3 regions of the Cupriavidus sp. Met-2 genome follow, and region 2 is predicted to be linked to each of the others. Evidence: predicted binding sites of a transcription regulator. Region 2 holds the regulator's gene; each other region holds the start of a gene.
The links. Region 2 encodes HrcA, which represses chaperone genes, less so after heat shock. Its sites were predicted from a motif close to TTAGCACTCNNNNNNNNNGAGTGCTAA; they were not measured.
Positions count from the first base shown of each region.

Region 1: the regulator HrcA is predicted to act here: its motif matches at 6,513-6,539, upstream of rpoH (RNA polymerase sigma factor RpoH).
Region 3: the regulator HrcA is predicted to act here: its motif matches at 9,058-9,084, upstream of groES (co-chaperone GroES).

Region 1 covers NZ_JBBHZL010000001.1:100,321-110,681, forward strand. Annotated here, with positions in the region: gene WD006_RS00495 (cytochrome c oxidase subunit 3) at 58-918, shown strand; gene WD006_RS00500 (twin transmembrane helix small protein) at 1,019-1,228, opposite strand; gene WD006_RS00505 (SURF1 family protein) at 1,286-2,047, shown strand; gene WD006_RS00510 (SCO family protein) at 2,055-2,711, shown strand; gene WD006_RS00515 (COX15/CtaA family protein) at 2,717-3,820, shown strand; gene cyoE (heme o synthase) at 3,829-4,755, shown strand; gene WD006_RS00525 (SCO family protein) at 4,840-5,454, shown strand; gene rpoH (RNA polymerase sigma factor RpoH) at 5,508-6,443, opposite strand; gene WD006_RS00535 (pirin family protein) at 6,775-7,650, shown strand; gene ybiB (DNA-binding protein YbiB) at 7,691-8,680, opposite strand; gene WD006_RS00545 (ABC transporter ATP-binding protein) at 8,779-9,582, opposite strand; gene ntrB (nitrate ABC transporter permease) at 9,599-10,361, opposite strand, start outside.
Region 2 covers NZ_JBBHZL010000001.1:987,021-997,381, reverse strand. Annotated here, with positions in the region: gene WD006_RS04715 (hypothetical protein) at 1-82, shown strand, start outside; gene WD006_RS04710 (RNA-binding S4 domain-containing protein) at 134-529, opposite strand; gene hemH (ferrochelatase) at 579-1,694, opposite strand; gene hrcA (heat-inducible transcriptional repressor HrcA) at 1,805-2,851, opposite strand; gene WD006_RS04695 (NAD kinase) at 2,952-3,869, shown strand; gene recN (DNA repair protein RecN) at 3,950-5,719, shown strand; gene WD006_RS04685 (hypothetical protein) at 5,756-6,181, shown strand; gene mprA (MprA protease, GlyGly-CTERM protein-sorting domain-containing form) at 6,281-7,903, shown strand; gene rrtA (rhombosortase) at 8,049-8,624, opposite strand; gene glnE (bifunctional [glutamate--ammonia ligase]-adenylyl-L-tyrosine phosphorylase/[glutamate--ammonia-ligase] adenylyltransferase) at 8,650-10,361, opposite strand, start outside.
Region 3 covers NZ_JBBHZL010000001.1:520,601-530,961, forward strand. Annotated here, with positions in the region: gene WD006_RS02420 (AMP-binding protein) at 1-522, opposite strand, end outside; gene WD006_RS02425 (TetR/AcrR family transcriptional regulator) at 768-1,514, shown strand; gene WD006_RS02430 (response regulator) at 1,674-2,381, shown strand; partial or broken gene WD006_RS02435 (sensor histidine kinase) at 2,672-4,177, shown strand; gene WD006_RS02440 (autotransporter outer membrane beta-barrel domain-containing protein) at 4,205-8,815, opposite strand; gene groES (co-chaperone GroES) at 9,177-9,467, shown strand; gene groL (chaperonin GroEL) at 9,552-10,361, shown strand, end outside.

The DNA.
Region 1 (10,361 bases), 890 kb from region 2:
CGAAGCGAAGCGGATCTGGCGAATAACCATTAGAGACTCTGAGCTGGAGATAGAAGAATGAGTGCGAATCGCGCAAACGCCCCGTACTACTTCGTGCCGGGCCCGTCGCGCCATCCGATCACGGCGGCATTCGGCCTGCTGATGACCGGCGCGGGAGCCGCGGGTTGGGTCAACGGGCAGCCGTGGGCGCCGTACCTGTGCGGCTTCGGCCTGTTGTGGTTCCTCTTCGTGCTCAAGAGCTGGTTCGGTGACGCCATCCGCGAATCCGAAGGCGGCATGTACGGCAAGAACATCGACACCTCGTTCCGCTGGTCGATGGGCTGGTTCATCTTCTCCGAAGTGATGTTCTTCGCGGCGTTCTTCGGCGCCCTGTTCTACGCGCGCACCATCGCCATGCCGTGGCTGGGCGACCTGAACAACAAGATCATCTGGCCGGACTTCGCGGCCGTGTGGCCGAACATGGGCCCTGCCGGCACCGTGGAAGACTTCCAGACGATGGGCCCGTGGCCGATCCCGACCATCAACACGGCGCTGCTGCTGACCTCGGGCGTCACGCTGACCTGGGCGCACCACGCGCTGCTGGCCGGCAAGCGCAGCCAGCTGATTCAGGGCCTGGTCCTGACGATCCTGCTGGGCGCGATCTTCATGTGCCTGCAGGCCTACGAGTACATGCACGCCTACAGCGAACTGAACCTGAAGCTGACCTCGGGTGTCTATGGTTCGACGTTCTTCCTGCTCACGGGATTCCACGGCTTTCACGTGACGATGGGCGCGATCATGCTGACGGTGGTGCTGATCCGCGTGCTGAAGGGCCATTTCACGCCGGAGCATCACTTCGCATTCGAAGGTGCAGCCTGGTACTGGCACTTCGTGGACGTGGTCTGGCTGGGCCTGTACGTGGTGGTCTACTGGCTGTAAGGATTTCGCCGCGCCGCCTGCGGGCGGCGTGCGGTATCGAAGAAAGCGAAGCGCCGCGGGAGAGAAATCTCGGCGGCGCTTTTTTTCGCGAGGATGCCTGTCAGGGCGACGTATGGATGCCCGTGCTCTGGATCCAGCCCATCCAGTGCGAGAACAGGATGAACAGGAACAGCGCCACCGAGAAGCCGACGCGGAACATCAGCGAACGCATCATGTTGGGCGTGCGGCCACGGTCGCGCATCATGAAGAACAGCGCGGAGGCCAGGCTGCCAATGATCAGGATGAAGGCGACAAGGATGACGAAGCGCATGTGGGGGCCCGTTCTGCGAAGCGCCCATTATCGCACTGCGATGCCCGGAGGGAACCCGTGACGACCCGCACGCTCTGGCGTTCGCCGGGCACGGTGCCAATGGTGGCGGCGCTCGTGGTGATCGTCGTCACCTGCGCGCTCGGCAACTGGCAACTGCGCCGCGCGCATGAAAAGATCGACCGTGCGGAGCGGCTGGCCACGCTGGCGAAGCAGGCGCCCGTCGAACTGCGCGCGGGCCAGACCGATGCCGCACAACTGGTCGAGCGCCGCGTGCGCGCGCGCGGCACGTTCGACGCGGACAAGACAGTGCTGCTCGACAATCGTCCGCACGGCAACGGTACTGACAGCCGTGCGGGGTTCCTCGTGCTCACGCCGTTGCGCCTCACGGACGGTGGCAGCGTGCTGGTGATGCGTGGCTGGCTGCCTCGCGACGCGCAGGACCGCACGCGCATCGCGCCGTTCCCGACGCCCACGGGGGAAGTCACTGTCGAAGGCACCGCGCTGGCCGCTGTGCCGCGCGTCTACAGCCTCGGGCAGGATGCTTCCGCGGAGGCCGGACGCAAGATCCGTCAGAATATCGACCTTGCCGCTTTTTCTCATGAGATCGGGGCGTCACTCCTGCCGGTGGTGGTAGAACAATCGGGCGATGCCGGAGATGGACTGGCCCGCGATTGGGCCCCGGCCGATTTCGGCGCGGACCGGCATTACGGGTACGCTACCCAGTGGTTCGGGCTGGCCGTGTTGACGCTGGTGCTGGTGGCCGTCCTCGGCTGGCGGCGCGCCCGGCTGGACCGGGCAGACGGCAATGGAAACCTATAAACGAACGATGAACGCACAGACGAACGCCATGCCGCAGCCAGATCCCACGGCTTCGCCGGACCCCCGCATCGACGCGCGCACGCGCCGCGGCCGCCTGCAGATGCTGATGCTGCTGCTGGTCTGCGCATCGCCCGTACTCTTTTCGTACTTCACGTACTACGTGATCAAGCCGACCGGCGGCAGCACTAACTACGGCGTGCTGATCGACCCGCAACGGCCCATGCCGCCCGTGCAGGTGACCAATGAGCGCAACGAGTCGGTGCCGCTCGCGTCCATGCGCGGCAAGTGGCTGATGGTGATGACCGACCCGTCCGCCTGCGACGAGACCTGCGCGAAGAAACTGTTCACGGTGCGCCAGATCCGCGTCGGACAGGGCGAGGACCGCGAGCGGATCGTGCCTGTCTGGCTGATCCAGGACCGGGGCGATGTGGACGACCGGCTCGCCGCCGCCTACAACGAACCTTATGCGGGCGTGCGTTTCCTGCGCATGGACCGGGCCACGATTGCCCAATGGCTGCCGGCCGAGGACGGCGCGCGCGTCGAGGATGCGATTTACCTGGTCGATCCGCTCGGCAACCTGATGATGCGCTGGCCGAAGGACCCCGACCCCAAGAAGATCAGCAGCGACCTGAAGAAGCTGCTGAAGTATTCCCGTATTGGCTGAATCCCATGCTGCTTCAGTTGGCCATCATTGGCATCCTGATTGCGCTGCTGCCCCTGTCCTACGTGATGGTGCGCGGCGATCGCGACAAATATCGCAGACTCGTCTGGATCACGGCGTTCCTGACGCTGGACCTGATCATGTTCGGCAGCTTTACCCGGCTGACCGACTCCGGCCTTGGCTGCCCCGACTGGCCCGGCTGCTACGGCCACTCGAACCCGCACGCGGCGATGGAGCCGATTCGCGCGGCGGAAACGGCGCTCCCGAGCGGCCCGGTCACGCTGATGAAAGCGTGGATCGAGATGATCCATCGCTATTTCGCCATGGCGGTCGGTGTGCTGATCATCTCGCTGATGGTGCTGGCATGGGTCAAGCGCCGGGAACTGAAGCAGTCGCCGTGGTTCGCCACCGGCGTGTTCCTGCTGGTCTGCCTGCAGGGCGCGTTCGGCATGTGGACCGTGACGATGAAGCTGCAACCGATCATCGTCGTCACCCACCTGCTGCTGGCGATGGCGCTGCTGGCGTCGCTGATCCTGCTCGGGTCACGTAACGAACCGCCGCATGTCGTGGCGCCACAGGCGGCTTCGCTGCGCTGGGCCGGCCTGCTGGCCCTGGTGCTGCTGGTCGTCCAGATCTTCCTGGGCGGCTGGGTCAGCACCAACTACGCGGTGCTGGCCTGTACCGACTTTCCGCTCTGCAACGGCCAGCTCGTGCCAGAGATGGACTTCCGCCATGGCTTTACGCTGTGGCGCCAGCTGGGCATGACGGCCGACGGCGACTACATTCCGCACGCGGCGCTGGTGGCTATCCACTGGGTGCACCGTGGCTTCGCCTTCGTCGTGCTCGGTTTCCTGCTCTGGTTCGCGCTGCGCGCGCGCCGGATGGAAGGGCTGGCGCGGCATGCGCGGTGGTTGCTGGTCGTGCTGACGCTGCAGTTGTGCACCGGCATGTCGAACATCGTTTTCGACTGGCCGCTGGTCGCGGCGGTGGCCCATAACGGCGGAGCAGCCCTGCTGCTGATGTTGTTGCTCCGTCTCAACTACAATATCGGCCTCGCCACTCGCTCCGCCGGCGCCGCCACGCAACCCTCGATTGCCGCGCGCGCCACATGAAGGACAAGATGCCCCCCGTGGTAACTGCTACCCACTCCCAATCCTCCGTGGGCCGATTACGCCATCTGGCCCGCCAATACGCCGCGCTGACCAAGCCGCGCGTGACCCAACTCGCCGTGTTCTGCGCCATCATCGGCATGTTCCTGGCCACGCCGGGCATGGTGCCGTGGTCGGTGCTGATCGGCGGCGCGGCCGGTATCTGGCTGCTGGCCGGCGCGGCTTTCGCCATCAACTGCCTGGTGGAACAGAAGATCGACGCGCTGATGCGCCGCACCGCGTGGCGCCCGTCGGCCACCGGCGAGATCACCACCACCCAGACGCTGATCTTCTCGGCCGTGCTGGGCGGTGCCGGCATGTGGCTGCTGCACGTCTTCGCCAACGACCTGACGATGTGGCTCACCTTCGCCACGTTCCTTGGCTACGCCGTGGTCTATACGATCCTTCTGAAGCCGGCGACGCCGCAGAACATCGTAATCGGTGGCCTGTCGGGCGCCATGCCCCCGGCGCTGGGCTGGTCCGCGGTATCGGGCACGGTGCCTGCCGAGGCCTGGTTCCTGGTGCTGATCATCTTCACCTGGACGCCGCCGCACTTCTGGGCGCTGGCTCTGTACCGCCGCGCTGACTACGCCAAGTCCGGCCTGCCGATGCTGCCGATCACGCACGGCGAGCGCTACACGCTGCTGCATATCCTGCTGTACACGCTGATCATGATCGCGGCCACGCTGCTGCCGTTCGTGTACGGTATGAGTGGCTACATCTACCTTGTGGCGGCACTGGGGCTGGGCCTGGTGTTCCTGGGCTATGCCTGGAAGCTGTACCGCAACTACTCCGACGGTCTCGCCCAGCGCACCTTCCGTTATTCGATCCTGTACCTGTCGCTGCTGTTTGCGGTGTTGCTTGTGGATCACTACTTCAAGTTCGTGCCGCAGGTCTGACCGCCTGCGGCATCTTGCCGCGCCCGGAAGTCATCGGCGGCCCGATCGGCGATACTTTCGGGCAACTCCTCCCAATTCTTGCGCATGTCGACCTCTTCCCAGGGCCTTTGGGCCGCATTCCGCCGCTTTTGGCTGCTCGCGCTCTGCACGGCCCTGCTGGCCGCCTGCGGGCAGCCAAAGCCGTCCTTCCGCAACGTCGATATCTCGGGTGCCACCGAGTTCGGCAAGGACTTCGCGCTGCTGGATCCCACCGGCAAGACCCGCACGCTGGCCGATTTCAAGGGCAAGGTGGTGCTGATGTTCTTCGGCTACACCCATTGCCCGGACGTGTGCCCGACCACGATGGTGGAGCTCAAGCAGGTGATGGAGCAGATGGGGCCCGATGCGGACAAGGTGCAGGTGTTGTTCGTCACCGTCGATCCGGATCGCGATACGGCGGCGCTGATGGCCCAGTATGTGCCGGCCTTCGACTCGCGCTTCCTGGGCCTGCGCCCGGCCGACGAGGCCGCGCTCAAGAAGGTGACCAAGGACTTCAAGGTCTACTACGCCAAGGTGCCGGGTTCGTCGCCGGACAACTACACGATGGACCACTCGGCCGGCAGCTACGTGTTCGACCAGAACGGCCAGTTGCGGCTGTTCATCCGCCACGGCCAGGGGCCGGAGCCGATCGCGCATGACCTCAAGCAGTTGATGTCGTAAATAAGAAAAGGCCGGTCTAATGACCGGCCTTTCTCATTGCGGGGTGCGTGGCCTCAGGCGAATGCCGCCAGCGCGCCCTTCATCTTCTTCATTGCCGCCGATTCGATCTGGCGAATCCGCTCGGCGGATACACCGAACTCGTCGGCCAGTTCGTGCAGCGTGGCGCCGCCCGAGCCATCGTCGTTGACGTCGAGCCAGCGCGCCTCGATGATGCGGCGGCTGCGCGGGTCCAGCTTCGTCAGCGCCTCTTCCAGGCCCTCGACCTGCAGACGGTCGTGGCGCTTGGCTTCCAGCACCTGCGTCGGCTCGTTGTGGTTATCCGCAAGGTAGGCGATCGGCGCGAACTCTTCCTCGCCGTCCTCGATCTGGCCTTCCAGCGCCATATCGCCGCCCGACATGCGGGTTTCCATCTCCATCACTTCCTCGGGCTTGACGTTGAGCTCGCGCGCAACGGCTTCGATCTGCTCGGGCGTGAAGGTATGCGAGCCCTGCTTGTGGCTGCGCAGGTTGAAGAACAGCTTGCGCTGGGCCTTGGTGGTGGCCACCTTGACCATGCGCCAGTTCTTCAACACGTATTCGTGGATCTCGGCCTTGATCCAGTGCATCGCGTACGACACCAGGCGCACGCCCTGTTCGGGGTCGAAGCGCTTGACGGCCTTCATCAGCCCGATGTTGCCTTCCTGGATCAGGTCGGCGTGAGGCAAGCCGTATCCCAGGTACTGGCGAGCAATGGAGACCACCAGACGCAGGTGCGACATCACCATGCGGCGGGCGGCATCGACTGAGTCGTTGTCGCGCAGGTCGCGAGCCAGGCTGAGCTCTTCCTCGGGGGTGAGCATCGGGATGCGGTGGACAGCCTGAATGTAGCTGTCCAGATTACCCAGTGTGCCGGGGAAGGTCAGTGCGAAGGCATTCGCGGCGGCATTCTGGGGCGCCGTGGGCAGACGGCGGGTAACTTGGGTTTGATCGGCAGACAGGACTGCGTTCACTATGACTCCTTTCGCATCCGGCGGTGGGTTGCCGGTGTGTCCCGAAGGGACACCGCATTGCAACGCATATTAGCACTCGAACCGGACGAGTGCTAAGTTAGAAGGCCTATAGGGTTGATAGTTCCAGGCAATCGGAAAAATCTTCTGGATAGCCTGATGTCGCCTTATAGTGGTCCAGCCCAAGCCTGACAAGGCCTGGCGGGCAGCGCTCTCGGAGCACTGTTATTAGAGGGGGCAGCCCCGATTCGGTTTCGCAGCGATTTCGGGATGGTGTATTGCAGGATTCGCTACACTGAAGTCGTTTTTCAGACGCATCCCCCAGGAGCCCCACATGTCTGCTATCGAACACTTGCTGAAGCCTCATGTGCGAGACATCGGCGAGTTCACCGTCCGCCGATTGCTGCCCGCCGCTACGACGCAAACGGTCGGGCCATTCATCTTCTTTGATCACATGGGGCCGGTGGAGATGGAGCCCGGCGCGGGCATGGATGTGCGTCCGCATCCTCATATCGGACTGGCGACAGTCACGTATCTGTTCGAAGGCGAGATCATGCATCGCGACAGCCTCGGCAGCGAGCAGGTGATTCGACCCGGTGACGTGAACTGGATGACTGCTGGGCGTGGCATCACGCACTCGGAGCGCTCGCCGGACGGCGCGCGCTCGGCCGGGCCGCATCTGCACGGCATCCAGACCTGGGTGGCCCTGCCGAAGGCGCATGAGAATGATCCGCCTTCGTTCCACCACCATCCGGGTGCTACGCTGCCCAAGCTCGAACTGCCAGGCGTGCGGATGACCGTCATCGCGGGCGATGCCTTCGGCGCCGAGTCGCCGGTCAGGGTCTACAGCCGCACGCTCTATGTGGCAATCGAGATGGATGCCGGCGCAAGCCTTGTGATCCCCGCCGAACACGTCCAGCGTGGCATTTATCCGGTCGACGGCAACCTGGAGGTCGATGGCGAGACGCTGCCGGCCGAACATCTGGTGGTGCTGGTACCTGGCGAGCCCGTGACGATCAAGGCGACGATGCCCTCGCGCGTGATGCTGCTTGGCGGCGATCCCACGGACGGACGGCGTTTCATCTACTGGAACTTCGTGGCAAGCAGCAAGGAAGCGATCGAAGAGGCCGCCCAGCGCTGGCAGGACGACCAGTTTCCGCACGTTCCGGGCGAGACGGAGCGCATTCCGCTGCCGCCGCGCCGGCCCTGATCGCGCTGGCGGGCCATCCTGCATCCTGTAGCGGGAGGTGTTACAGCGGGCTGGCCCAGGTCACCCGCGTGGCCTGCGCCAGGCACTCCTTGATCGCCGCCACCTGGGTGGCAACGGGCGCGGGCACCGGTTCCGCGCCGTCCAGCACCTTGCGAATCCACGCGGCCGTCTCGGCGATGTCCGTGCCCTGCGGCAGTTCGGGCACATCCGCGACCGAACCGCCGACCGGATCGACCATCGTGCGCTGATGGCCGTCGTGCAGCCAGTCGATACGGCTGCTGCGGCGCGCGTCGGCCACGACTTCCCCCTCGGTACCCCGGGCCAGCATCACGTTGGCGGGTTCGTGCGAGAAATACTCGGTCAGCGTTTCCCGATACTCGGGGTGGGTGTAGCTGTAGAGCCGCAATGCCTCGGCAGGGGAGTGTCCGCCCACCGGTTGCAGCATCTTGACGACCGTATGCGCCGAATTGCGCAGGCCGATGATCGCGCGCTTGTCGAGCAGTTGCGACAGCGCGGGCGACAGCACGTCGATCGGCAGCGCGGCCAGCGGATTCGATGCCGCGCCAAGCTGCGTCTCCGCGGACTGCGCTGTGGCGCATAGCGGCACGCCCAGTGCCTCGAACAGCGCCATGCTGGTGACGCGGCCCGGAAACTCGCGAATGCCGTGGACCAGCGTCGGCACGCCATCGCGCGCCAGCAGCATCGCCAGCAGCGGCACCAGGTTCGGTTGCTTGCGTGCGCCGTTGTAGCTCGGAATCACCACCACGGGTTTGTCGGCCGGCGCGGCCAGCGGCGCGCAGTGATCGTGCGCGGCGTCCAGCATGCCGGCCAACTCGTGCGGTGCTTCGCCCTTGATGCGATAGGCCAGCAACACGGCGCCCAGTTCGAGATCGGACACACGACCGGCGAGCATGGCATCGAACAGCGCCTGGGCGTCTTCACGCGGCAGCGCGCGCGCGCCATTGACGCCTCGTCCGATTTCCTTGATGTACTTGGCCGCCGGGAATGGCGCGCGGGATGCAGAGGTCATGATGCTGCGGGGATCGTGGGGTTGGGGTTCATGATAGCGGAGGCTCGCCGCTTATCCCAATGCCGTGAGTCAATCATGATCCCCGCGCCGGGCAAGCGTCAGGCGGCTTCCTCCAGCGCCGGATTGCGCTGCTTGCGATACAGGAAGTCGAGCACGGCAGTGCGGCACGCGTGGAATGTCTTGTCGTCGGCCAGCGTCACGCGGTCACGCGGGCGCGGGATGTCGACGCGCAGGATCTCGCCGATGGTCGCCGCGGGCCCGTTGGTCATCATGACGATGCGATCCGCCAGCAGCACGGCCTCGTCCACATCGTGCGTGACCATGACCACGGTGCTCCTGGTGCGCGCAACGATCTTCAGCAACGCGTCCTGCAGGTGGGCACGTGTCAGCGCGTCGAGCGCGCCGAATGGCTCGTCCATCAGCAATACCTTCGGCTGCATCGCCAGCGCCCGGGCGATGCCCACACGCTGCTTCATGCCCCCGGAGATCTCGTGCGGATACTTGCTTTCCGCGTGGGTCAGGCCCACCAGCGCCAGCGTGTCGTGCGTGCGCGCCTTGAGTTGCGCCGGCGTCTCGCTCTGGCCGAACACACGCTCCACGCCCAGATGGACGTTCTCGAAGCACGTCATCCAGGGCAGCAGCGAGTGGTTCTGGAACACCACGGCCCGCTCCGGGCCGGGGCCGGCGATCTCACGTCCCGCGCAGATCAGCGCGCCGGTCGTCGGCGCGGTCAGCCCGGCGATCAGGTTCAGCAGCGTGGACTTGCCACAGCCCGAATGCCCGATCAGTGTCACGAACTCGCCTTCCGCGATCGACAGGTCGATATCGCGCAGCGCCACGAACGGCCCCTTGCGTGTCTTGAAGGTCTGCCCGACGTTTTCGATGCTGACGAACTTTTCCATGATGGTCGTCCCCGGATCAGGTGTTGCCGTAGCTGAAGCGGCGGGCGAGGGCCAGCAGCAGGTGCTCGAGCACCAGGCCCACCACGCCGATGATGAAGATCGCGATCACGATGTGCTCGACCTTGAGGTTGTTCCACTCGTCCCAGAGCCAGAAGCCGATGCCGGTGCCGCCCGTGAGCATTTCCGCGGCGACGATCACGAGCCACGCCGTGCCGATCGACAGCCGCACGCCGGTCAGCATGTACGGCAGCACGGCAGGAAACAGCACGTGCCGGAAGATCTTCCACTCGGACAGGTCGAGCACGCGTGCCACGTTCAGGTAGTCCTGCGGCACGCGAGTCACACCCACGGCGGTATTGATGATCATCGGCCAGATCGAGCAGATGAAGATTGCCCAGATCGCGGCGGGGTTGGCGGCCTTGAACAGCAGCAGGCCGATCGGCAGCCAGGCCAGCGGGGATACCGGACGCAGCAGGCTGATGACGGGCGACGCCATCGCGTTCAGGAACGCGAAGCGCCCCAACAGGAAGCCGGCTGGAATGCCCACGACCGCGGCCAGGCCAAAGCCCGCCGCCACGCGCGCCAGCGACGCCAGCACGTTCCAGCCGATGCCCTGGTCGTTCGGCCCATTGCGATAGAACGGATCGGCGAACAGCGGCACCGCGGCGTTCCATGTGGCGCCAGGTGTCGGGATCGACGGGATCAGCGTGGCGATGCCGTGCCACACCAGCACGAACAACGCGAAGCCGATCAGTGGCGGCACGCACTTGAGTACGAAC
Region 2 (10,361 bases):
CGATACGGTTGCCCCGCGCGACACCGAGTATGGCAGCGGCAAGGCCGTATTCAAGCATTACCTCGTCCAGTACGTCCGCTAACCCGCCACATTACGGCCAGCCGGAGCGCCCCGCCCCGGTTAGCCGCAACCATCACCCCTTGAAGCCGTCGATTCTGCGCCGGTCGCGCTTGGTCGGTCGCCCGTGCATCTGCGCGGCCGGCTCGTGCTGGAAGCGCCGCCGTTCCGCGTCTGTCTGGCGCCTGGCCTGGCTTTCCTCGGTCTCCGCATAGAGCGTCTGGGCGATCGGCGCCGGCCCGCGTGACGCGGCCACGCCCTTGACCACCACCTCCCATTGCTGTTGATGCGCCTCCAATATCACGGTGTCGCCCGGCTTGACCTCGCGCGAGTTCTTGCAGGGCTGCCCGTTGACGCTCACGCGGCCCCGCTCCACCGCCTCGGCAGCCAGCGAGCGCGTCTTGAAGAAGCGCGCGCACCAGAGCCATTTGTCGATGCGCAGCCGCGCATCGGGTTCGAAATCGACTTGCATGATTACCGTCCGTTACTAGCCGTGGCCACCCGTGACTGCCGTTACGGCCTCAGGCTCCCGCGCCACGCGCCTGCGCGCGGGAGCGTCTCGCTTCCAGTTCGTGGGGATGTGGAACATTGAGCGGCCACCCCTGCAAATGCTGCAATGCAATATCCGCCATTCCGGCGATCCACGCCTCGGCATCGTTGAGGCACGGGATGAAATGGAAATCCTGGCCGCCGGCCACGCGGAATTCCGACTGACCCTCCATCGCGATCTCCTCGAGCGTCTCGATGCAGTCGGCGGGAAAGCCGGGACAGAACACGTCCACGCGCTGCGTCCCGACCTTGCCCAGTTCGGCCAGCGTCGGCGCTGTATAGGGCTGCAACCACTCCGCCTTGCCAAAACGAGACTGAAACGTCACCTGATACTGGCCGGGCTGCAAGCCCAGCGCCTCGCCGAGCAGACGACCGGTCTTCAGACACTCGCAGTGATAGGGATCACCCAGGTCCAGCAACCGGCGCGGAAGGCCGTGGAACGACAGAATCAGCTTGTCACCGCGCGCGAAGTCCGGCTTGCCATGCTGGGCCCAATAGCCGCCCACCTGCTTGTGCAGCGCAGAGATATATGCCGGGTGATCGTGGAAATGCTTGACCAGCCGTAACTCGGGCTGGTTGCGCCATGTCGACAGGACACGAAATGCCTCGTCGAAGGCGGTGGCCGTGGTCGTGCCGGAGAACTGCGGATACAGCGGCAGCAACAGGATCTGTTCGGTACCCTGCCGGCGCAGCGCTTCCATGACCGATTCGATCGACGGATTGCCATAGCGCATCGCACAGGCCACCGTTACGTCGTGACCCTGCTGCTGCATCAACAGTTGCAGCGCATGAGCCTGGCGCTCTGTATACACAAGTAGCGGCGACCCGGTCATATGCGCCTCGCGCAGCCAGATCGACTCGTACTTCATGGCCGACGCCCGCGAGCGGAACGGCAGGATCAGGCCGTGCAGGATCGGCAGCCAGGCCAGGAGCGGGATCTCTACCACGCGCGGGTCGGACAGGAACGCCTTCAGGTAGCGCCCCACCGCCTTAGGCGTGGGCGCGTCCGGGGTGCCGAGGTTGATCAGCAGGATCGCGGTGCGCGGCGGCTGGCCGTGCTGGTGTGCCGGTTCAGGCGAAAACGTCATAGGGTTTCCGTTGGGACTGCCGGGGGCGCTGGCGAATCAGGGGCCGGCCGCAAGCCGTTGCAGGCGGCCGACTCAGGACAGACACGTCCACCGTGTCAATAGTTCGTGGCTCAGCTCTGGCTGAGCGCGCTGGACAGGAGCCGCGCGGTGATATCGACGATCGGGATCACCCGTTCGTAGGCCATCCGCGTGGGGCCGATCACGCCCAGGGTGCCAACGATCTGGCCATCCACCCCGTACGGCGCGGTGATCACGGCCATGTCCTCGATCGGCACAAGCTGGCTTTCGCCGCCGATGAAGATCTGCACGCCTTGCGCGTGACTCGACACATCGAGCAGCTGCAGCAGGCTCGTCTTGTGCTCGAACACGTCGAACAGGCGACGCAGCTTGTCCATGCTCGATGACAGGTCTTCCACTTCCAGCAGCTTGCGCTCGCCTGAAATGAACACCTGCTCGTTGTCCTCGGCCATTGCGCTGCTGCCCGCCTCGACCGCCGCCTGCATCAGCGCGGACATGTCGCGGCGCAGGTCCTGCAACTCCACGCGCAGGTGGTCGCGCACGGCGTCGAAGCTCATGCCCGCATAGTGCGAGTTGAAGAAGTTCGCCGCCTCGATGAGCTGGCCCGGCGTGTACGCCAGGTCGGTCTGGATGATGCGGTTCTGCACATCCCCTTCCGGGCTGACGATGATCAGCAGGATGCGCTTGTCAGACAACCGCATGAATTCCACCTGACGGAACGACTGCGCGCGCCGTGGCGTCATCACCACGCCAGCGAAATGAGAAAGATTCGAAAGCGTATGCGCTGCCGCCGTGATCATGCGCTGCGGCCCGAACTGCTGGCCACCCAGTTGCCCCTGGATCTGGCCGGTCAGCTCCGCCAACTCGGCACTGAACTCCGGCGCGCGCTCCAGCGGGCGCGCCGTCAGCATCGTGTCGACAAACAGCCGGTACCCGCGCGGCGTGGGGATTCGGCCAGCCGAGGTATGTGGGCTGGCGATGAAACCCATCTCCTCGAGGTCCGACATCACGTTGCGGATGGTGGCCGGCGAGAGATCAAGCCCCGAGAACTTCGACAGGGTGCGCGAGCCCACGGGCTGCCCCTCGACGATGTATCGCTCGATCAGGGTCTTGAGAAGCTTTTTTGAACGTTCGTCCATGATGCCCCGATTTTAATCAAACTTTGGCGGTTCAGGCGTCACCTGGAGCGGCGGCGGCCCAGTGCTGACAACGATCATGCCGGTATGGTCTAATCCCGGCATGTCTGCCCCCCACAAGACCGGCGCCGCGCGCCCCCCGTTCAAGACTGTAGCCCTGGTGGGCCGACATTCGACCGCTGGCATCGAAGGTCCGCTGGAAGAACTCGCGTCTTGCATCTCCCGTAACGGACAGGATGTGGTGTTCGAACGCGAAACCGCAATGGCTACCGGGCTGACAGGTTACCCGGTGCTGACCCCCGACGAGATCGGCCGCGAAGCTGATGTGGCGGTGGTGCTGGGCGGCGACGGGACGCTGCTCGGGCTGGCCCGCCAGCTAGCCGGGCACGATGTGCCGGTGATCGGCGTCAACCACGGCCGGCTGGGCTTTATGACCGACATCCCGCTCGATGCCATCTCCACGGCACTGCCCGAGATGCTGTCCGGCCGGTATGAGGCCGAAACCCGGATGCTGCTGGAGTCGCGCGTGATCCGCGACGACTCGGTGATTTTCTCCGCGCTGGCGTTCAACGATGTGGTGGTGAACCGCTCGGGGATCTCCGGCATGGTCGAACTGGCGGTCTCGGTCGACGGCTATTTCATGTACAACCAGCGCTCGGACGGCCTGATCGTCTCCACGCCCACCGGCTCCACCGCCTACGCGCTGGCCGCGGGGGGTCCGATCCTGCACCCGACGCTGTCCGGCCTGGTGCTGGTGCCGATCGCGCCACACGCGCTGTCGAACCGGCCCATCGTGCTGCCGTACGACGCCGAGGTCACGATCGAAGTGGCCAGCGCGCGCGATGTCAGCGTCAACTTCGACATGCAGGCGCTGGCCTCGCTGCTGCCCGGCGACCGCATCGTGGTACGCCGTTCGGCCAAGACCATCAACCTGCTGCACCCAGTGGGATATAACTACTACGCCACACTGCGCAAGAAGCTGCACTGGCACGAGTATCCGACTGAAGACAACCGGCTCTGATCCGCAGACGCCTCAACGTTCCGTCCTGATCCTCGTTACCCGACCTTACCGCCCTTACCCGCCACCGCTCACCGCCCACGATGCTGCGCAGCCTCTCGATCCGCGACTTCGTCATCGTCGACACGCTCGACCTCGACTTCTCCGCCGGCTTTACCGTCTTCACGGGTGAAACCGGCGCGGGCAAGTCGATCCTCATCGACGCGCTCGCCCTGGTGTTGGGTGAACGGGCCGACGCAGGCGTGGTCCGCGAAGGCGCGGCACGTGCCAGCATCAGTGCCACCTTCCACACCCACCCAGCGCTGGATGCGTGGCTGGCCGAGCGCGAACTGTCGAGCGACATGGAAGACGACGACGGCGGCACCGTGCTGCTGCGCCGGACTGTCGACGCCAGCGGCCGCAGCAAGGCCTTCATCAATGGCGCCGCGGCAACGCTGGCGCAGTTGCGCGAGGTGGGCGACCAACTCGTCGATATCCACGGCCAGCACGCGCACCAGTTGCTGCTGCGCCCGGATGCTCAGCGCCAGTTGTTCGACGCCCACGCAGGTCTGACCGAACAATCCGCCGCCGTGGCCGAGGCCTGGCGTGTGTGGCGCGCCTGCGTCAAGCAGCGCGAGGCGGTCGAGCACCAGTCGCGCGAGATGCAACTCGAGCGGGAGCGGCTCGAATGGCAGGTTGGCGAGCTGGACAAGCTCGCGCCGCAGCCGGGCGAATGGGAAGAGATCCAGGGCGAATACAACCGCCTGTCGCACGCGGCGGGCCTGATCGACGGCAGCCGCGCCGCGCTCGACGCACTATCCGAATCGGACGGCGCAGTGACCTCCGTGCTCAACGGCGTGGTGCACCGCCTCCAGCAACTGGCCGATGTCGACCCGGGCCTGCGCGACGTGCTGGCCGCGCTCGAGCCGGCGCTGGTGCAGGTCGAGGAAGCCGCGCACTCCCTGAACCGCTATGTCGACCGGCTCGAACTCGATCCAGAACGGCTGCAGGCCGTGGAAGAGCGCATGCAGGCGCTGCACGCCACCGCCCGCAAGTATCGTCTGCCGCCGGAACAGCTATCCGACGAGTTGCTGGCCCGCCGCCAGCAACTTGACGACCTCCAGGCCGCCCAGGACATCAACAAGGTGCTGGCGCGCGAAGCCGCGTCGCGCGCTGCCTACCTGACCCTCGCCCAGCATCTGTCGGGCGCGCGCAAGGTGGCAGCCGAAGCCTTGTCCGCCGCGGTTACCAATGCGATGCAGGGCCTGTCGATGGCCGGTGGCACGTTCGCCGTGGCACTGCATCCGCTAGAGGAAGGCCAGAGCCACGGGCTCGAGCAGATCGAGTTCCTGGTGGCGGGCCACGCCGGCGTGAGCCCCAGGCCGCTCGCCCGCGTGGCATCGGGTGGCGAACTGGCGCGGATCAGCCTGGCGATTTCGGTCATCACGAGCGAGGCGGCGCCCACGCCAACGCTGATCTTCGACGAAGTGGATACGGGGATCGGCGGCGCGGTGGCCGAAGTGGTTGGACGCCGCCTGCAGGAACTCGGACGTTCACGGCAGGTACTCTGCGTCACGCACCTGCCACAGGTGGCGGCGCAGGCCGGGACCCACCTGCTGGTCAGCAAGGAAACCAGCAAGGACGACAGAAAGGCCGGAGGCGACAATGGCGGACCGGTGACGCGGTCGCGCATCCGGACACTCGATACGGATGGCCGCGTCCAGGAAACCGCGCGTATGCTTGGTGGTACCACGGTCACTGCCACGACCATGCAACATGCCGAGGAAATGCTGGCGCAAGGCACCAAGGCAGCCCAAGCGGCCAACTCGCCGCGCGAAGCCAGTGGCAAGCGCCCGCGCCGCGCGGCCGGCTGATTCCGGCACGCCGAACCACACAGGAGTTTCAAACCGATGACCCATGGCAAGTCGCCATCGCTCCACCGCCGCGTCGTCGCGGCCACCTTTGCCGCGCTGGCTGTGACGGCAGTGTCGGGCTGCGCCTCGGAATCGAAGTCATTCGCGCCGCCGCGCGGCAGCATTACGGACGACCGTGCGATCGGTGACATCCTCGTCAAGTTCACGCCGCCGGATGTGACAACGTCGGAAGACGCCGGCAAGCTGCTGGCAGCGGTCGAGGGGCCGGTGCGCTATGTGGTCAAGCGCCCGATGTCGGGAGGGGTCTGGCTGGTCACCGCGATCACGAAATCCCCCGACATCACCGCCGACCAGGCCGTCGCCACGCTGCAGGCCGCGCCGCGCGTGGAATCGGCAACGCCCGACCGCATGTTGAAGCCGCACCGGTCCATGCCGGTTGGCCGCGACATGCCCCAGCAATAAGGTTCAGCATCGCCTAATCTGAGAGCCGAGTACCTCAGCAGTTCGCATCGCCGGTTGCCTCGCCAAGCTCTAGCCGACAAAGCCCCTTAAGGAGCGATGATGCCGTACAGGTTGCTGAAGTCCCGGCTCACGTCCGCCGCGCCAGCCGCGCTGTTGGTCATCGGCGCGGCCCTTGCTCACGCCCCTGCCGCCCATGCCGATACCGGCACGGCAGCGCGCCGCGCCCCGGTCTACACCGGCAACTACATCGTGCGATGGCGCGACGGCAGCCAGACCGTCGACACCCCCGCCGACACCACCCGGATGCGCCAGGTGGCCTCCAGCACGGGGCTCGGCCTGACCGTCAAGCGTCCGATGTCCGGCGCCATGCAGTTGCTGACAGTGAAGGACAGTCGTGGCGACGATCCCGAGACCGTCGCGAAGCGGCTGCGCAACGATCCGCGCATCGCCGACGCCGTGCCGGACCGATGGCTGCGGTTACATGACACGATTCCGAACGACCCCGAATTCGCCACCAACCAGACGTATCTTGGCCCGCCATCGCAGGTAGTTGGCGGCGTCAACCTGCCGAAGGCGTGGGACCGCACGCGCGGCAGTAGCAGCGTCGTGATCGCGGTGGTCGATACCGGGTATCTGCCCCACCCCGATCTGGCCAGCCGGATAATCGCCGGCTACAACTTCGTGTCGACGAACGGCGCGACGCGCACCAGCGACGCCACGGATCCCGGTGACTACGTCCCATCCGGCGTCACCTGCCCTGACGGCTCGGCCGGCCCAGAGGCCAGCACCTGGCACGGCACACGCGTGGCCGGCACGCTGGGCGCGTTGACCAACAACGGCCTCGGCATCGCCGGCGTGGACTGGTCGGCACGGATTCAGCCAGTGCGGGTATCGGGGCGCTGCGGCGCGCTACTGTCCGACACCGTCGACGGCATGCGCTGGGCCGGCGGCCTGAGCGTGCCAAATGTGCCGAACAACCCGACCCCGGCGCGGGTGATCAATGTCAGCCTGGGTGGTGGCACGTGCTCGACGATTGAACAACAGGCGATCAACGATCTCAATGCAGCGGGCGTGGTGGTGGTAGCCGCCGCCGGCAACTCGGCCGGTCCCGTGGAAGCCCCCGCCGACTGCTCCGGCGTGGTCGCCGTGACCGCGCACGCGAACGATGGCGAGAACGCGAGCTACGCCAACTTCGGGACGCAGGTAACGCTGAGCGCGCCGGGCGGCGGCTGCGGCAACTCGAAGGTCGGCACCATCGCGGGTCAGCCAGTCTGCACGGCGGTGGGCGGCCAGTCATACATCCGGACGCTCTCGAACGATGGCGCGACGACCATCGGCAACTACACGATCGTCAGTTCTCAAGGCACGAGTTTCGCGACACCGATGGTGTCGGGCGTCGTCGCATTGATGTTCGCGGTGAATGGCGCACTGACGCCGGCCCAGGTCACGACTGCTCTGCAGAGTTCGGCACGTCCGCACCCGGCCAACACGTTCTGCACCACCGGCAGCAATGTCGGCAAATGTGGCGCCGGGCTGCTGGATGCCGATGCTGCATTGGCGGCGGCAATTGGCACGCCGGCCAGTTCCACATCGACGTCGACTGGCAGCGGTGGCGGCGGGGGGGGTGGCGGCGCGATGGTGCCGTGGAGCGCTGCCTTGTTGCTGGTGATCGGTGTGATGGGGTTCGCGATACGGCGACGGGTGGGAGTGAAGCGGACATGACCACGTAGCGGGCCCTTGCCCTCTGCCTCTGCCCCTTCCCCTTTCCTGCCAGCAGAGTCGCGGCAGAACACCGCGGGAGTATCAAAATCGAAGGCTGGCAATTTGCGCTGCTCGCCGGCTGGCTGGAAGGGCGACAACCGCTCAACTATCCTTCACGCTTCCCACGCGCCACCCACCATTCCTGCAGCAACCAGCAGCCCAATCCCGCCACGGCGCCCGCCGCGTGCGCGCCGCGCACCACGCCGAACCCCCACGACGGATCGAACACCACGGCCGCGAGCCACGACTGTTCGAGCCAGACCTTGCCCAGCACGATCACGCACGTCACCACGCCAATCAGGCGCGACCAGCCGGGTGCCTGCAGCAGCCGCAACGCCGTCCATAGCGCAAGCCCGTGTGTCGCCCCGGACAGCCCGCCATACCAACCTACCGCCGGCATCGCGAGCAACACCAACTGGACGGCCAGTCCGCAGATCACCAGCACCGTCAGCGACTCACGCACCCGCGCCTCACGCCCGGCCAGCAGCATGAGCCCGGCGGTGGCGGCAACATCGGAGAGATAGTGTCTGGTGTCGAGGTGCACCCACATCGCGGTGAACAGACGCCACCATTGACCCTCTATCCGCACGGCATCGCGCAGATAGAGGCCGTGCGCGTGCATCCACGGCACAAACGTGAACAACGCGGCCAACGCCGCCACACCCGCCACTGCGGCGAGCATGGCCGGCCAGCCCGGCAAGGCGCGCTCAGCCTTCACCAAATACCGCGCGCCACAGGGTGCGCACCTGCGTGGCCTGTTCGCGCACGCTCTCCGGTGGCACCCGCGCCTGGTCGAACCCATCGAGTCGCAGCTTGTGCTGGCGCGCGCGGAACAGCCGGTAGGCGTCGCCCACGGCCTGCGCGAGATTGGCGTCGATCAGGTTCAGCACGCCCGCCATACGCAGCAGCGCGATGTTGCCGGCATTGCGGGTCAGCTCCGGATGCGCGCCGCTGTGCAGCAGCACCAGGTACTGCACGGTGAACTCGATATCGACCATGCCGCCGCGATCATGCTTGAGGTCGAACAGGTCGGTCGGGTTCGGATGCCCCTCCGACACCTTGGCGCGCATCTCGACGATCTCGCCGCGCAGCGCGGCACCATCGCGCGGCTGGCGCAGGATCTCTTCGCGAAGATCCTCGAAACGGGCGCCGATTTCCGGGGCGCCGGCGCAGAAGCGGGCGCGCGTCAGGGCCTGGTGTTCCCAGACCCATGCGGCGTTGTCACCCTCACGCAACTGGTAGCGTCGGAACGCGTCGAAGCTGGTCACCAGCAACCCGGCCGCGCCGTTGGGCCGCAGACGCGTGTCCACGTCGAACAGCATGCCCGCCGCGGTATGGCTGGTCAGCCAGGTGATCAGGCGGCGCGCGTAGGCCGCATAGACGTCGGGCGCACGTTCGTGATCGTCGTCGTAGAGGAAGATCAGGTCCAGATCGGACGCGTACCCCAACTCCTTGCCGCCGAGCCGGCCATAGGCAATCACCGCGAAACGCGGGGTGTCGCAGTGGCGCGTCGGCAACTGGCGCCACACGGCCTGCAGCGTGACGTCGAGCATCGCATCGGCCAGATCGGAAAGACGGTCGGCCACCTGTTCGACGGTGAGCATCCCCTGCAGATCCTGCAACAGGATGCGGAACGTTTCGGCATGGTGCTCGCGACGCAGGATATCCATCTGCGTCTCGATCTGGCCGTCCGACGCCTGCAGCCGCTCGCTCAGCCGCGCGCGGAAAGCGGGCCAGTCCGGCGCTCCGGCCAGCGCGTCCGCATCGAGCAGTTCGTCTAGCAGTTGCGGGTGACGCGTCAGGTAGGTTGCGGCCCAGCGCGATGCGTGCAGCGTCTGCGCGACGCGGTCCATTGCCTGCGGATACTCCGACAGTAGCGACAGATAAGACGCCCGCCGGCTGATCGCATCGAGAAAATCGAGAAAGCGCGCGATCGTGCTGTCCGAATCGTCCTGCTTGGCCGCGAGATCGAGCGCCCGGTTGACGAGCTGGTCGAAGCGCGAGCGACTGGTTTCGGACAACGCGCGATAGCGCATCGACGTGGCGATCGCGCGGAGCCGGTCGTACAGGCCCGTGCAGTCGCTAAAGCCCGCGGCCTGCAGGCGCTGGCATGGTGACGATTCGGGATCGGTCTCCTCGCCATCACCCGGAGTGTCCTGCGAGGCGCGGGAGCTCTGCTCCTCACGCACCAGCGCGGGCCACAGCGCCTCGCACTCCGGCGTATCCGGATTGGTGAACGTTGCTTCGAACTGCTGCGCCACGGGGTCCATCAGCGCGTTCATCTGCGCGACCAGCGCTTCCCAGTCCGCATAGCCCATCATCTGCGCCACGGCGACGCGCTCCTCATCCGACGTCGGCAGGTGATGCGTCTGGGCGTCGTCGCGATACTGGAGCCTGTGCTCGAGCTGGCGCAGGAAGC
Region 3 (10,361 bases), 470 kb from region 2:
GCGGATAACCCAGCGCAGCAGCGGCAGCCGGGCGGCGTACAGCGCGCCCGGTTCGGCTTTGGCCAACTCGGGGGCCAGTGTTGCCAGCATGTCCAGGTAGCGCGAGGTCTTGAATGCTTCCGGCGCGATGATCGCCTTGCAGCCAACCTTGTTCAGCGCGTATTCGAGTTCCGCAAGGCGGTACGCCGGGTTGATGTTGACCATGACCAGGCCAACCCGGGCCGTTGCAAACTGCGTCAGCAGCCACTCGAAGCGGTTAGGGGACCAGATGCCGACCCGGTCGCCCTTGCGCAGGCCCAGCGCGTGGAGGCCGGCGGCCATCCTGTCCACTTCGGCGCTGAATTCATTCCAGGTCCAGCGGATGTTCTGCTCCCGGAATACCACCGCCGGCCGGCTGCCATGGAGCGCAGCAGTGTTCGCCAGCAGCGCAGGCACCGTCAGTTCGCTGAGTGGTGGGGTGTCGGCCCCTTTCACGTAAGACAGCCCCCCAATGGGCAGGGAGGTTCCCGGTTGCATCGCCATACCTGTCTCCTGTCGCGGCCGGATCGCCGTGAATTGAGTAATACTCAATCTCAGGAAATCAAGCCTATTGAGCGTTATATTAGGAATACGATGCGGAGACTGTATACTCTGCTGAGTCAAAGGGCAAACGAAATTTGAGTGGTATTCAACTTTCGGGCGAACGCGGTCGGACAGGCGTGCCGAGCGCCGCTCGCGCCCTATAATTCCGGGCCATCACCGTTCAGGTTACGCAACAGGGACCGCAAATGCAGCAGATCGTGAATCAGCGTCGTATCCCGGCAGGCGCCAAGGCGGAGCAGCGTATTCGCGACATCCTGCGCGTGGGCCGCGAAGTGTTCTCGGCGCTTGGCTACGAGCGGGCGACCACGACCGAGATCGCGCAGCGCCTGGGGATTTCCGAGGGCACGATCTTCACGTACTTCCACAGCAAGCGGGACCTGTGTGTCCGCGTGATCCAGGACTGGTACGACGAGATCATCGCGGCGATGGAGGGCGGCATGCCGCGCGAGGGCACCGCCCGGGCGCAACTGGAGTTCTTTATCGGCACGCACCTGCGGCTGTTCCTGATCCATGGCACCGGCCTGTGCGCGCTGGTGCTGTCGGAAGGGCGCGCCAAGGGGCAGGGGCTCGACGAGGTGTTCGTGCCGTTGCAACGGCGCTACACGGCGCCGCTGATGGCGCTGCTGGCTGCCGCGCAGGCGGGTGGGGAGATCCGGGCCGACATGCCGTTGCGGCTGATGCGTTCGGCCATCCTGGGCCCGATGGAGCACATTCTCTGGGATGCCATCGTGAGCGGCCGCCCGGTCGACATTGACCGCACCACGCAAGACATGATCGCCCTGCTGTGGCCCGCGCTGCAGCCGCAGAACCTGCATGCCGCCGCGCTGGGGCAGTTCTATGGCGAGGTCAGCGCGGCGCTGGCGCGGGTGCAGGCGGCGGGCGGGGCGGCGGGCTCCGCTGAAGGCCCCGCCGAGGGTTCCGAAGCCTCTTGACGCCGCATCGCCGGTATCCCCGGCTACCTGTAATCGGGGATGCCACATACGGCCCGTTTCTGGCAGGCTGGCATGACCTCGTCCGGAATCGTCCGGGCGTTCGCCAAGCCCGGCGGTAGTACGGCTACACTCAGGCCGCGCCCCCACCACTGTCACCCCATGATCCAACCCTTGCCCGACACGGCTGAATCGGTATTGCCAGCGCCCCTGCTGGTCGTTGAAGACGAGCCGCCGATGCAGTCCAGGCTACGCACGATCCTGGCCGCACTGGGTTATAGCGACGACGCCATATGGTTTGCCGGCAGCCTCGAGGCTGCCAACACGTTGCTGGCCACGCAGCCGTTCGCCATGGCGCTGGTTGACGTGGGGTTGCCCGACGGCAACGGTATCGACCTCATTCGGGTGATGCACGAGCAAGACCCGGCCTTGCCAATTTTGGTAATCTCCACGTGGAATACGGAACGGGTCATCGTAAGCGCGCTGCAGGCCGGTGCTACCGGCTACCTGCTCAAGGAGCGCGACGACGTCGAGATCATCCTGTCGATTCGCAGCGCGCTGCGGGGTGGTGCGCCGATCGACCCCTTCGTGGCCAGGCGCATTCTCGATCTGGCTGGCAAGATGGCGCCGCTGGCTGGCGGCGCGGAAGTCCAGGCCGAGCCAATGGTCGGTGCGTCGCCACTGAGCGCGCGAGAAATAGAAATCCTCTCGCTGGTAAGCAAGGGTCTGACCAATCGGGAAATTGCGGAGGTGCTGTCCTTATCAAAGTTGACGGTCGAATGCCATATCAGAAACACATACAAGAAACTGGCAGTTCACTCCCGCACCCAGGCAGTCTTCGAGGCGCGTGCCTCTGGCTTATTGCGCTGATCTGCGGCGTCATGCTGCTTGCCGGCGCAGCCAGCGCCCGGGCGCAATCGGAGGCCGTCACCTTTACCCGAATCGAAGCCGCACAGTCGACCTGGCAGGACGATGGCCCGCCCGCCACGGGCTGGGTGCCCGTGTCGTTGCCGGACATCTGGTCCACGCGCTGGCCCGGCTTCGACGGTGTGGTCTGGTATCGCCTGAGCTGGCAGGGCTCTGACCCGCGCCAGCCCGTGGCGCTGCTGCTCGACTACCTGAACATGGCTGGCGCGGTCTATCTCAATGGCAGCCTGTTGATGCGCGACACGAGCCTGGTCGAACCGCTCACGCGTGCCTGGAATACCCCGCGCTACCAGTTGCTGCCTGCCGCGCTGCTGCGAGAGGGCGCCAACACGCTGCTGGTTCGCGTCTCGGGGTTGTCGGCCTACCAGCCTGGCCTCGGGCCCGTATCGATCGCCGCCCCTGAACACCTGCGGCCCGCATACGATCGCGCGTACTGGCTGCGGCACGATCTGCAACTGATCAGCCTTGCCGTCACCGTCGCGCTTGGCTGCCTCTTCTTTTCGCTCTGGGTGATGCGTCGGCAGGAAGCGGCTTACGGATGGTTCAGCCTGATGTCGCTGGCCTGGTGGTGCGTGGCGCTGAACCAGGTGGCGACTACCACCTGGCCGTTCGCGAGTACCGACGCCTGGGAGCGTGCGAACACCGTCGCGCTGCTGGTCTACAGCGTCGCGTACATGTTATCCATGGCGCGATTCTGCGAGCGGCGTCTGCCGCGTGTCGAAGGCGGACTCTGGCTGCTTGCCGCGGTGGGAGCGGCGGCGGTGATCTGGGCGCCGACCGAATCCCTGTCCACGGTGCGCAATGTGCTCACGCTGTGGGCAGCGTGCGTCTTCTTCGCGACGTGCATTGTGTTCCTGGGCTTCGCCTGGCGTCATGGCCGCACCGATCATCGCATCCTGTCGGTTTGCATCGCCATCTTCCTCGTCGCGGCGGTGCACGACCTGCTGTCCTTTCTCGGCATCCTGACGGACAACGCCTACTACGCGGCGCTGACTTCGCAGGTCCAGATGATCGCTATGGCGCTGGTGCTGGCATGGCGCTTCGTGGCCAACCTGCGTCGGATCGAACGGTTCAACGACGAGTTGCACGGCAAGGTTTCCGAAGCCAAGGCCGAACTCGTCGTCAACCTGGGGCGCCAACGCGAGTACGAGGTTGCCAACGCGCGGCTCAACGAGAGGCTCAATCTGGCGCACGACCTGCACGACGGGCTCGGCGGCACACTCGTCAGCGGCATCGCCACGCTGGAGCGCAGCCCGCATGACATCCCGCCCGGGCAGGTGCTGTCGATGCTCCGGGCGTTGCGCGATGACCTGCGCATCATCGTCGATACGACCGCCAGCCAGCAGTTCGGCGAGCCGGCGCTGGCGGGGCAGATCGTGCCGCTGCGCCACCGCCTTAGCCGGTTGCTGGAGAGCCATGACATCGCGTGTCATTGGCAGCTCGATGGCCTTGAGCAATGCCATCTGCCGAATTCGCGGATTCTCGATGTCATGCGGACCTTGCAGGAAGCACTGACCAACGTGATGAAGCACAGCAAGGCCAGCCGCGCGGACGTCGCGGTACGCGTCGGCACGCGCGGGCTGGAGCTGTTGGTCAGCGATAACGGCGTTGGCTTCGATCCGGCCGCCGCCGGGCGGCACGCCGGTGCGGGCATGCGCAGCATGCGGGCGCGTACCGAGCGCCTTGGCGGCACGTTCAGCGTGCGATCAACGGGAGAGGGGACCGTGCTGGCCGTTCATATCCCGCTCGATGCTGGTGGCACTGGCCTACCACTTGACCTGCAACCCGGCGGAGCCAAGGATCGAGTTTCTGACCTTGGCATTGCCGCCGGCGGCCCAGATCCTGCCGACCTCGCCGTACAGGCTGAAGCGCCGGTTCAGGGCCGCGGTTAGGCCCGCGGCCACCTCGATGCTCGTGCCGCCGGTCGCTGCCACGATGTCGGTGGTGGCGGCCGGGTTTGTGAAGCGGGCGACGTCGCTACCGTTCGATGCCATGTAGAGGTTGACGCGGCCATATGGCCGCAACGCGGCGGAGCCTGCCTCCATTTCACCCTTCACCCGCGCGCCGACGCGCGCGAGCCAGCTGCTGTTCACGTCGGTCTGGACCATTGCTCCGGGGATCTGCGCGTTGTCGAGGTGAATGCGTTGGTGAATCACCTGCAACTGGGGTTCGATGCTCCAGGCGCTGCCGCCAAGTGGAAAGGCGCGTCCCAGTTCCAGCGATGCCAGCAGGCTGTCTCCCTTGGTCTCGACCCCGGAGCTGGACGCTGGCGTCACCGTGTAGCGGTGACGGCCCAACTGCAGCACCGCGTCGGCGTAGATGCCGCTGTTCCCGGCATATGTGCCGTAGAAGCCCAGATACTGGTTGTGCAGATCGTTGCGGCCGGCGCCAGCATTGTCGATGCCGCCGATGAAGCCATTGACGCTTACGTTGCCATCCAGCTGGCCGACGTAGAGGCCAGCGCGCCAGTCCTGCGTGGCCAGCAAATCCGTGCCGGCCTGGAAGCCGGTCAACCGGCCCTTGCTCTTGGGCGCCACCGTGCCGTCCTGGCTGACGTCGACATCGGTGGTCAGCACGCGGGCCCATGCCCGGCGATCGCGACCGGCAGGGGTGCCCGATGGGGTGCCGGATAGGGTGCCCGATGTGGCGGACCTCGGGTCGTCATCGCCCACGCGCTGGTGCAGGTTGCCGATCATGGCAAGGTTGCTCTGGCGCAGTTGACTCGGCAGCGCCGCGTACAACGCGGCTTCGGCACGGTAGGTCGTGACGGGCGGGTCCGCAGGTTCGGTGGTCGGGGTGGTTTCGGTGGTCTCGCCATTGGAGCGCAGATACCAGTTCTCGCCCGATCCCTTGGCGTCGGCAGCGTACAGGCGGTACTGGTAGGCGCCGGCATCTACATGGCCACCTGCGAGCACGAACGCGCTCTTGCTGGTCTGCGCCGTGGTGCTGGCGCCATTGACGGCGCTGATCACCTCGATGCCGTTGCCCGCGGTCAGCGCGCCAAGCCCATTCAGGTTGGAGATCTGCAGCGTGGTCTGACCGCTGGCGACGGCGGCGGGGCCGCTGAGGATCAGCCGGTCACTCACGCCGGTGCTGTCGCCGAGCGCAGTGCCCATGCGCAGCGTGCCGTTGTTGCCCGTGTAGGGGCCCGTCACCGTCAAGGTCGCGCCGGGTGTCGTGCCCATCAGCGAGACCACGCCCCCGTTGTTCAGTCCCGCGACGCTCTGGCTGAAACCGGCGAGATCCAGCGTGGCGCCGCTGGCCACCGTGTGAACGGATGCCGCGCTGAAGGTGTTGGCCGCTCCCGCCCGCAGCGTGCCGGCCGCAACGTTGGTGGCCCCGGTGTAGTCGTTGGCGCCGGCAAGCGTCAAGGCGCCACTGCCGTTCTTGGTGAGAAAGCCCGAACCACTGATGGCCCCGGCGAGCGTGGCATTGAAGGCGCCAGTGTCGATCACAGGATCGTTGCTGCCCGTCAGGCGGATCGCATTGGCGATGCGCAGCCCATCGGTGGCAATGCCGAGCGTGGTGCCGTCATCCATCGAGAGTGTGCCGGTCCCCAGCGCGCCGTTGCTGCCAAGGTCGATGCGTCCTTGCTTGAGCGCGGTGCCGCCACTGAAGCTGTTGTCGCCGCCAAGCGTCAGCGTGCCGCTGCCGTTCTTGAGCAAGCCGCCCGTGCCCGAGATGGCGCCCGACAAGGTGCCGCTGCTGTTGTCACCGCCCGTTGCCAGCGTTCTGGTGCCCAGCTTGATCTGGCCAGCGCCACTCAGGCTTCGGAAGCTGGCCTGTGCGGCGGTGATGCCGGAGATGTCGAGGATGCCTGCCGCATCGACTTGCACACCGCTGGAGTTTGCGATGCTGCCCGCGCCGGACAGGGCAAGCGTGCCGCCGGCGACCTGTGTCGCGCCGGTATAGGTGTTGACGCCAGTCAGGGTCAAGGTGCCGGTGCCTTGCTGGACGAGATTCCCGGTGCCACTGATGACGTCGGCATAGCCGATGCTGTCGGTCCGGTTGAACATCAGTGTGCCGCTGTTGACCACGTTGCCGCCAATGCTGCCGGTGGTGGTGCCGTTGCCGATGCGCAGTGTGCCGCTGCCGATTTGCGTGGTGGCGGCCTGCACGTCCCCCAGCGCGAAGATCCACTGGCCGGTGCTTGTACTGAGCGCGAGTTGTCCGCTGGCCGTCACTGGCCCGTACAGCGCGATGCTGTCGCGGGCAGAGATCGTGATATTGCTGCCGCTCAACGCGGCATTGGCTAGCAACGTGCCGCCGTTGGCCGCGAGTTGCAGATTGCTCGTGCCGGTGTTGATTGCCGATACCGGTAGCGTCAACGCCCCGCCAGCGGTCAGGCTGACCGCGCCGTTCGTGCTGTTGTTTAGCGCCGAGACGCGCAGATCGCCAGCCGCGCGCAATGCCACGCTGGACCCCGTTGCAGCGATCGGGCCCTGAAAGCTGTTGCTCGCGTCGGTCAACGTGATGGCGCCAGTGCCGGCGCTGATGGTGGTGCTACCGGCAACGTTGAGCGCTCCGCTTTGGGTGATGGCATTGTCGTTGGTGGATGCCGACAGGTAGCCACGCACCGTGCCGGTGCCAAGGTTCATTGGACCCAGGCTCGTGGCAAGCAATGTATCCGTATTGACGTTACCGAAGGTCAGGGCCGAGGCGCTGCTGATTATCGTGGCGCCACCGGTCAGGTTCACGGTGCCACCAAACCAGTTTCCCATGTTGGTTAGCGAGATAGCACCCGTGCCGGCATTGAAGGTGCTGTTGCCCGCAATGGTGAGCGCACCGTTTTGCATGATGAAGCCGCGGTTGCTCGTTGCCGACAGGCTGCCGGTCACGGCGGTGGTGCCGAAGACCAACGCACCCGTGCTTGTGGCGGTCAATGTGCCGGCGTTGACGGTGCCCAAGTTCAGTCCCGCGGCACTGGTGATCTGCGTGGTGCCACCGGTCAGGTTTACCGCGCCACCGAACGAATTGCTGGCGTTGGTCAGCGTAATGGCGTTCGTGCCTGCGTTGATCGTGGTATCGCCGCCGATCGACAACGGGCCGGATTGTCCAAGCGAACGGGTCGTGGTCAACGCGAAGTCGCTGCCCGTGCTGATCGGCCCGAGCGCGGCGATGCTGTTGCTGCTCTGGTCGAGCTTCATGCTGCCGACGGCGCTGCCTGTCAGGGTTCCCGCTGTCAGGCTGCCCCAGGTCTGGAGGACGTCCCCCAACGATTGCAGGCTGATCTGGCCTGTCCCGGCGGTCAGCGTGCCACCGAGCTGGACACTACCACCCGAGATGGCAATCGAGCCGCCCGTCGTCGTGCCCGACGCGTCGATGTTGCCCCCCAGGATCACGGCGGCGTCTGACGTGATCTGAACCTGCCCAGCTTGGGACTGGCCACCCTGCGAGACGTCGATGCTGCCGTTGTTGACTACGGCGCCCCCTATTGCGCTGAGGCTGACGTTTCCACCATTCGCGATGATGACGCCGCTGTTGTTGACTAGCGTGCCGTACAACCCCGGCTGGGCTGCTGCCGCCATGATGATCGTGCCGCCGGTTGCCTGGAGGGTTCCGGTATTGACGACCGCGGTGCCGCCCTGCGCGGTGCTCAGTGCGCCGGCAATGGCAACATTCATCAGACCCTTGTCGTCGAACGTCATCGTTGCGTGGTCCGCGGCCACCAGGCTGATTCGCCCGCCATTGGCCGTCAGCACGCCATTGTTCGACACGCCGGCGCCGACGAGTGCCGCGGAGTTGCCAATGAACGTTGCACCGCCAGCAAACGCTACGGTGCCGCGCATGGCCGCTGCATCAAGGCTGTAGCTGCCTCCCGTCGTGGCAGGGGCGGAAACACCGAGCGAGGTGGCGAGAAGTCCGCCGGCTGATGTCGTGCCACCGAAAACCAGGCCGTTTGCATTGGCAAGGATCGTCTGCCCGGCTGCCGACACGGTTCCGTAGATCTGGCTGGCCGTAGTGCCAGAAATGTTGTTGAGGGTGACGGCGCTCGCACCCGTATTCGGCGTGAAATTGACCGTACTGTTCGAAGCGACATCGAAAGAGGACCAGTTGATCGTGCCCGATGACGAATATTGATTGACCGTCGTGGTGGTCCCTGTCGAGTTGACAGTCCCGCTCCCGCTGATCCAGACCGAGCCGGTTGGCAGCGTTCCGGCAATCGGTGTGGCAGCCATCGCAATGGCGGGGAGCAGGCCCGCGGAAAGCGCCGACAGTGCCGGCAAGCCGACGCTCCAGCCGGCACGCCGCCGGGAAGCCGTTGGGGCGATGGTTGCGGTGCCCGTGCCTTCCGAGCCCTGGCTTCCGGCCGTTTCCGGCGCCACCTTCAATGCGCACAGTGTGCGATTCCAGACAAGTCGATAGATGTGGTTCAAGGTGCGGCCTCCCCGGTGGCTGCGAATGCCCCAGAGGGCGGCAAAGCCTCGAAGTTACAAATTGCAACAACTACAGGGAATCCCAAGAACTAGGGAATTCGGGGTGGGAGGACCAGATTTTTGTGTGATCTATGGGGCGTATTCATCGGCTGGGACTGTTTCCCTCGGCGCATTCTTGTGATCTGTACGGGAAAACCCCCATTCAGCCCGCGTCTTGAAAACGAAATACCCCGTCCCTATAATTAGCACTCGCTGGGGGAGAGTGCTAACAGTCGCCCCCGCGGTACCCGAAACCCGATGGTCGTCGCTATCAGACGACCATTTTGTGATTTAACACTCACTTTTGTATCTAGGAGTCCGTATGAACCTGCGTCCTCTGCACGACCGCGTGATCGTGAAGCGTCTGGACAATGAAACCAAGACCGCATCCGGCATCGTGATTCCCGACAATGCTGCCGAGAAGCCCGATCAAGGCGAAGTGCTGGCGATTGGCCCTGGCAAGAAGGATGACAAGGGCAACAACATCGCCCTCGACGTCAAGGTGGGTGACCGCGTGCTGTTCGGCAAGTACGCCGGCCAGGGCGTGAAGGTGGATGGCCAGGAACTGCTGGTCATGCGCGAAGAAGACATCATGGCTGTCGTCAACAAGTAATCGACGCCCACAAGCCACCCAATTCCCGATCGTCCCCCTGACAATCCAGCGGGACGCATCCATCCAGATTCGGAGATTCAGAACATGGCAGCAAAAGACGTAGTGTTCGGCGACGCCGCCCGTGCCAAGATGGTCGAAGGCGTGAACATCCTCGCCAACGCAGTGAAGGTGACCCTGGGCCCGAAGGGCCGCAACGTGGTGCTGGAGCGCAGCTTCGGCGGCCCGACCGTGACCAAGGACGGCGTGTCCGTGGCCAAGGAAATCGAACTGAAGGACAAGCTGCAGAACATGGGCGCGCAGATGGTCAAGGAAGTGGCTTCCAAGACCAGCGACAACGCCGGTGACGGTACCACCACCGCAACCGTGCTGGCCCAGTCGATCGTGCGCGAAGGCATGAAGTTCGTTGCCGCCGGCATGAACCCGATGGACCTGAAGCGCGGCATCGACAAGGCCGTTGGCGCCGCAGTCGAAGAGCTGAAGAAGCTGAGCAAGCCGACGACCACCAGCAAGGAAATCGCCCAGGTTGGCGCGATCTCGGCCAACAGCGACGCCTCGATCGGCGAGCGCATCGCCGAAGCCATGGACAAGGTTGGCAAGGAAGGCGTGATCACCGTCGAAGACGGCAAGTCGCTGGCCGACGAGCTGGAAGTCGTGGAAGGTATGCAGTTCGACCGTGGCTACCTGTCGCCGTACTTCATCAACAACCCGGAAAAGCAGGTTGTTCAACTGGACAGCCCGTTCGTTCTGCTGTTCGACAAGAAGGTCTCGAACATCCGTGACCTGCTGCCGGTGCTGGAGCAAGTGGCCAAGGCTGGCCGCCCGCTGCTGATCATCGCTGAAGACGTGGAAGGCGAAGCCCTGGCCACGCTGGTGGTGAACAACATCCGTGGCATC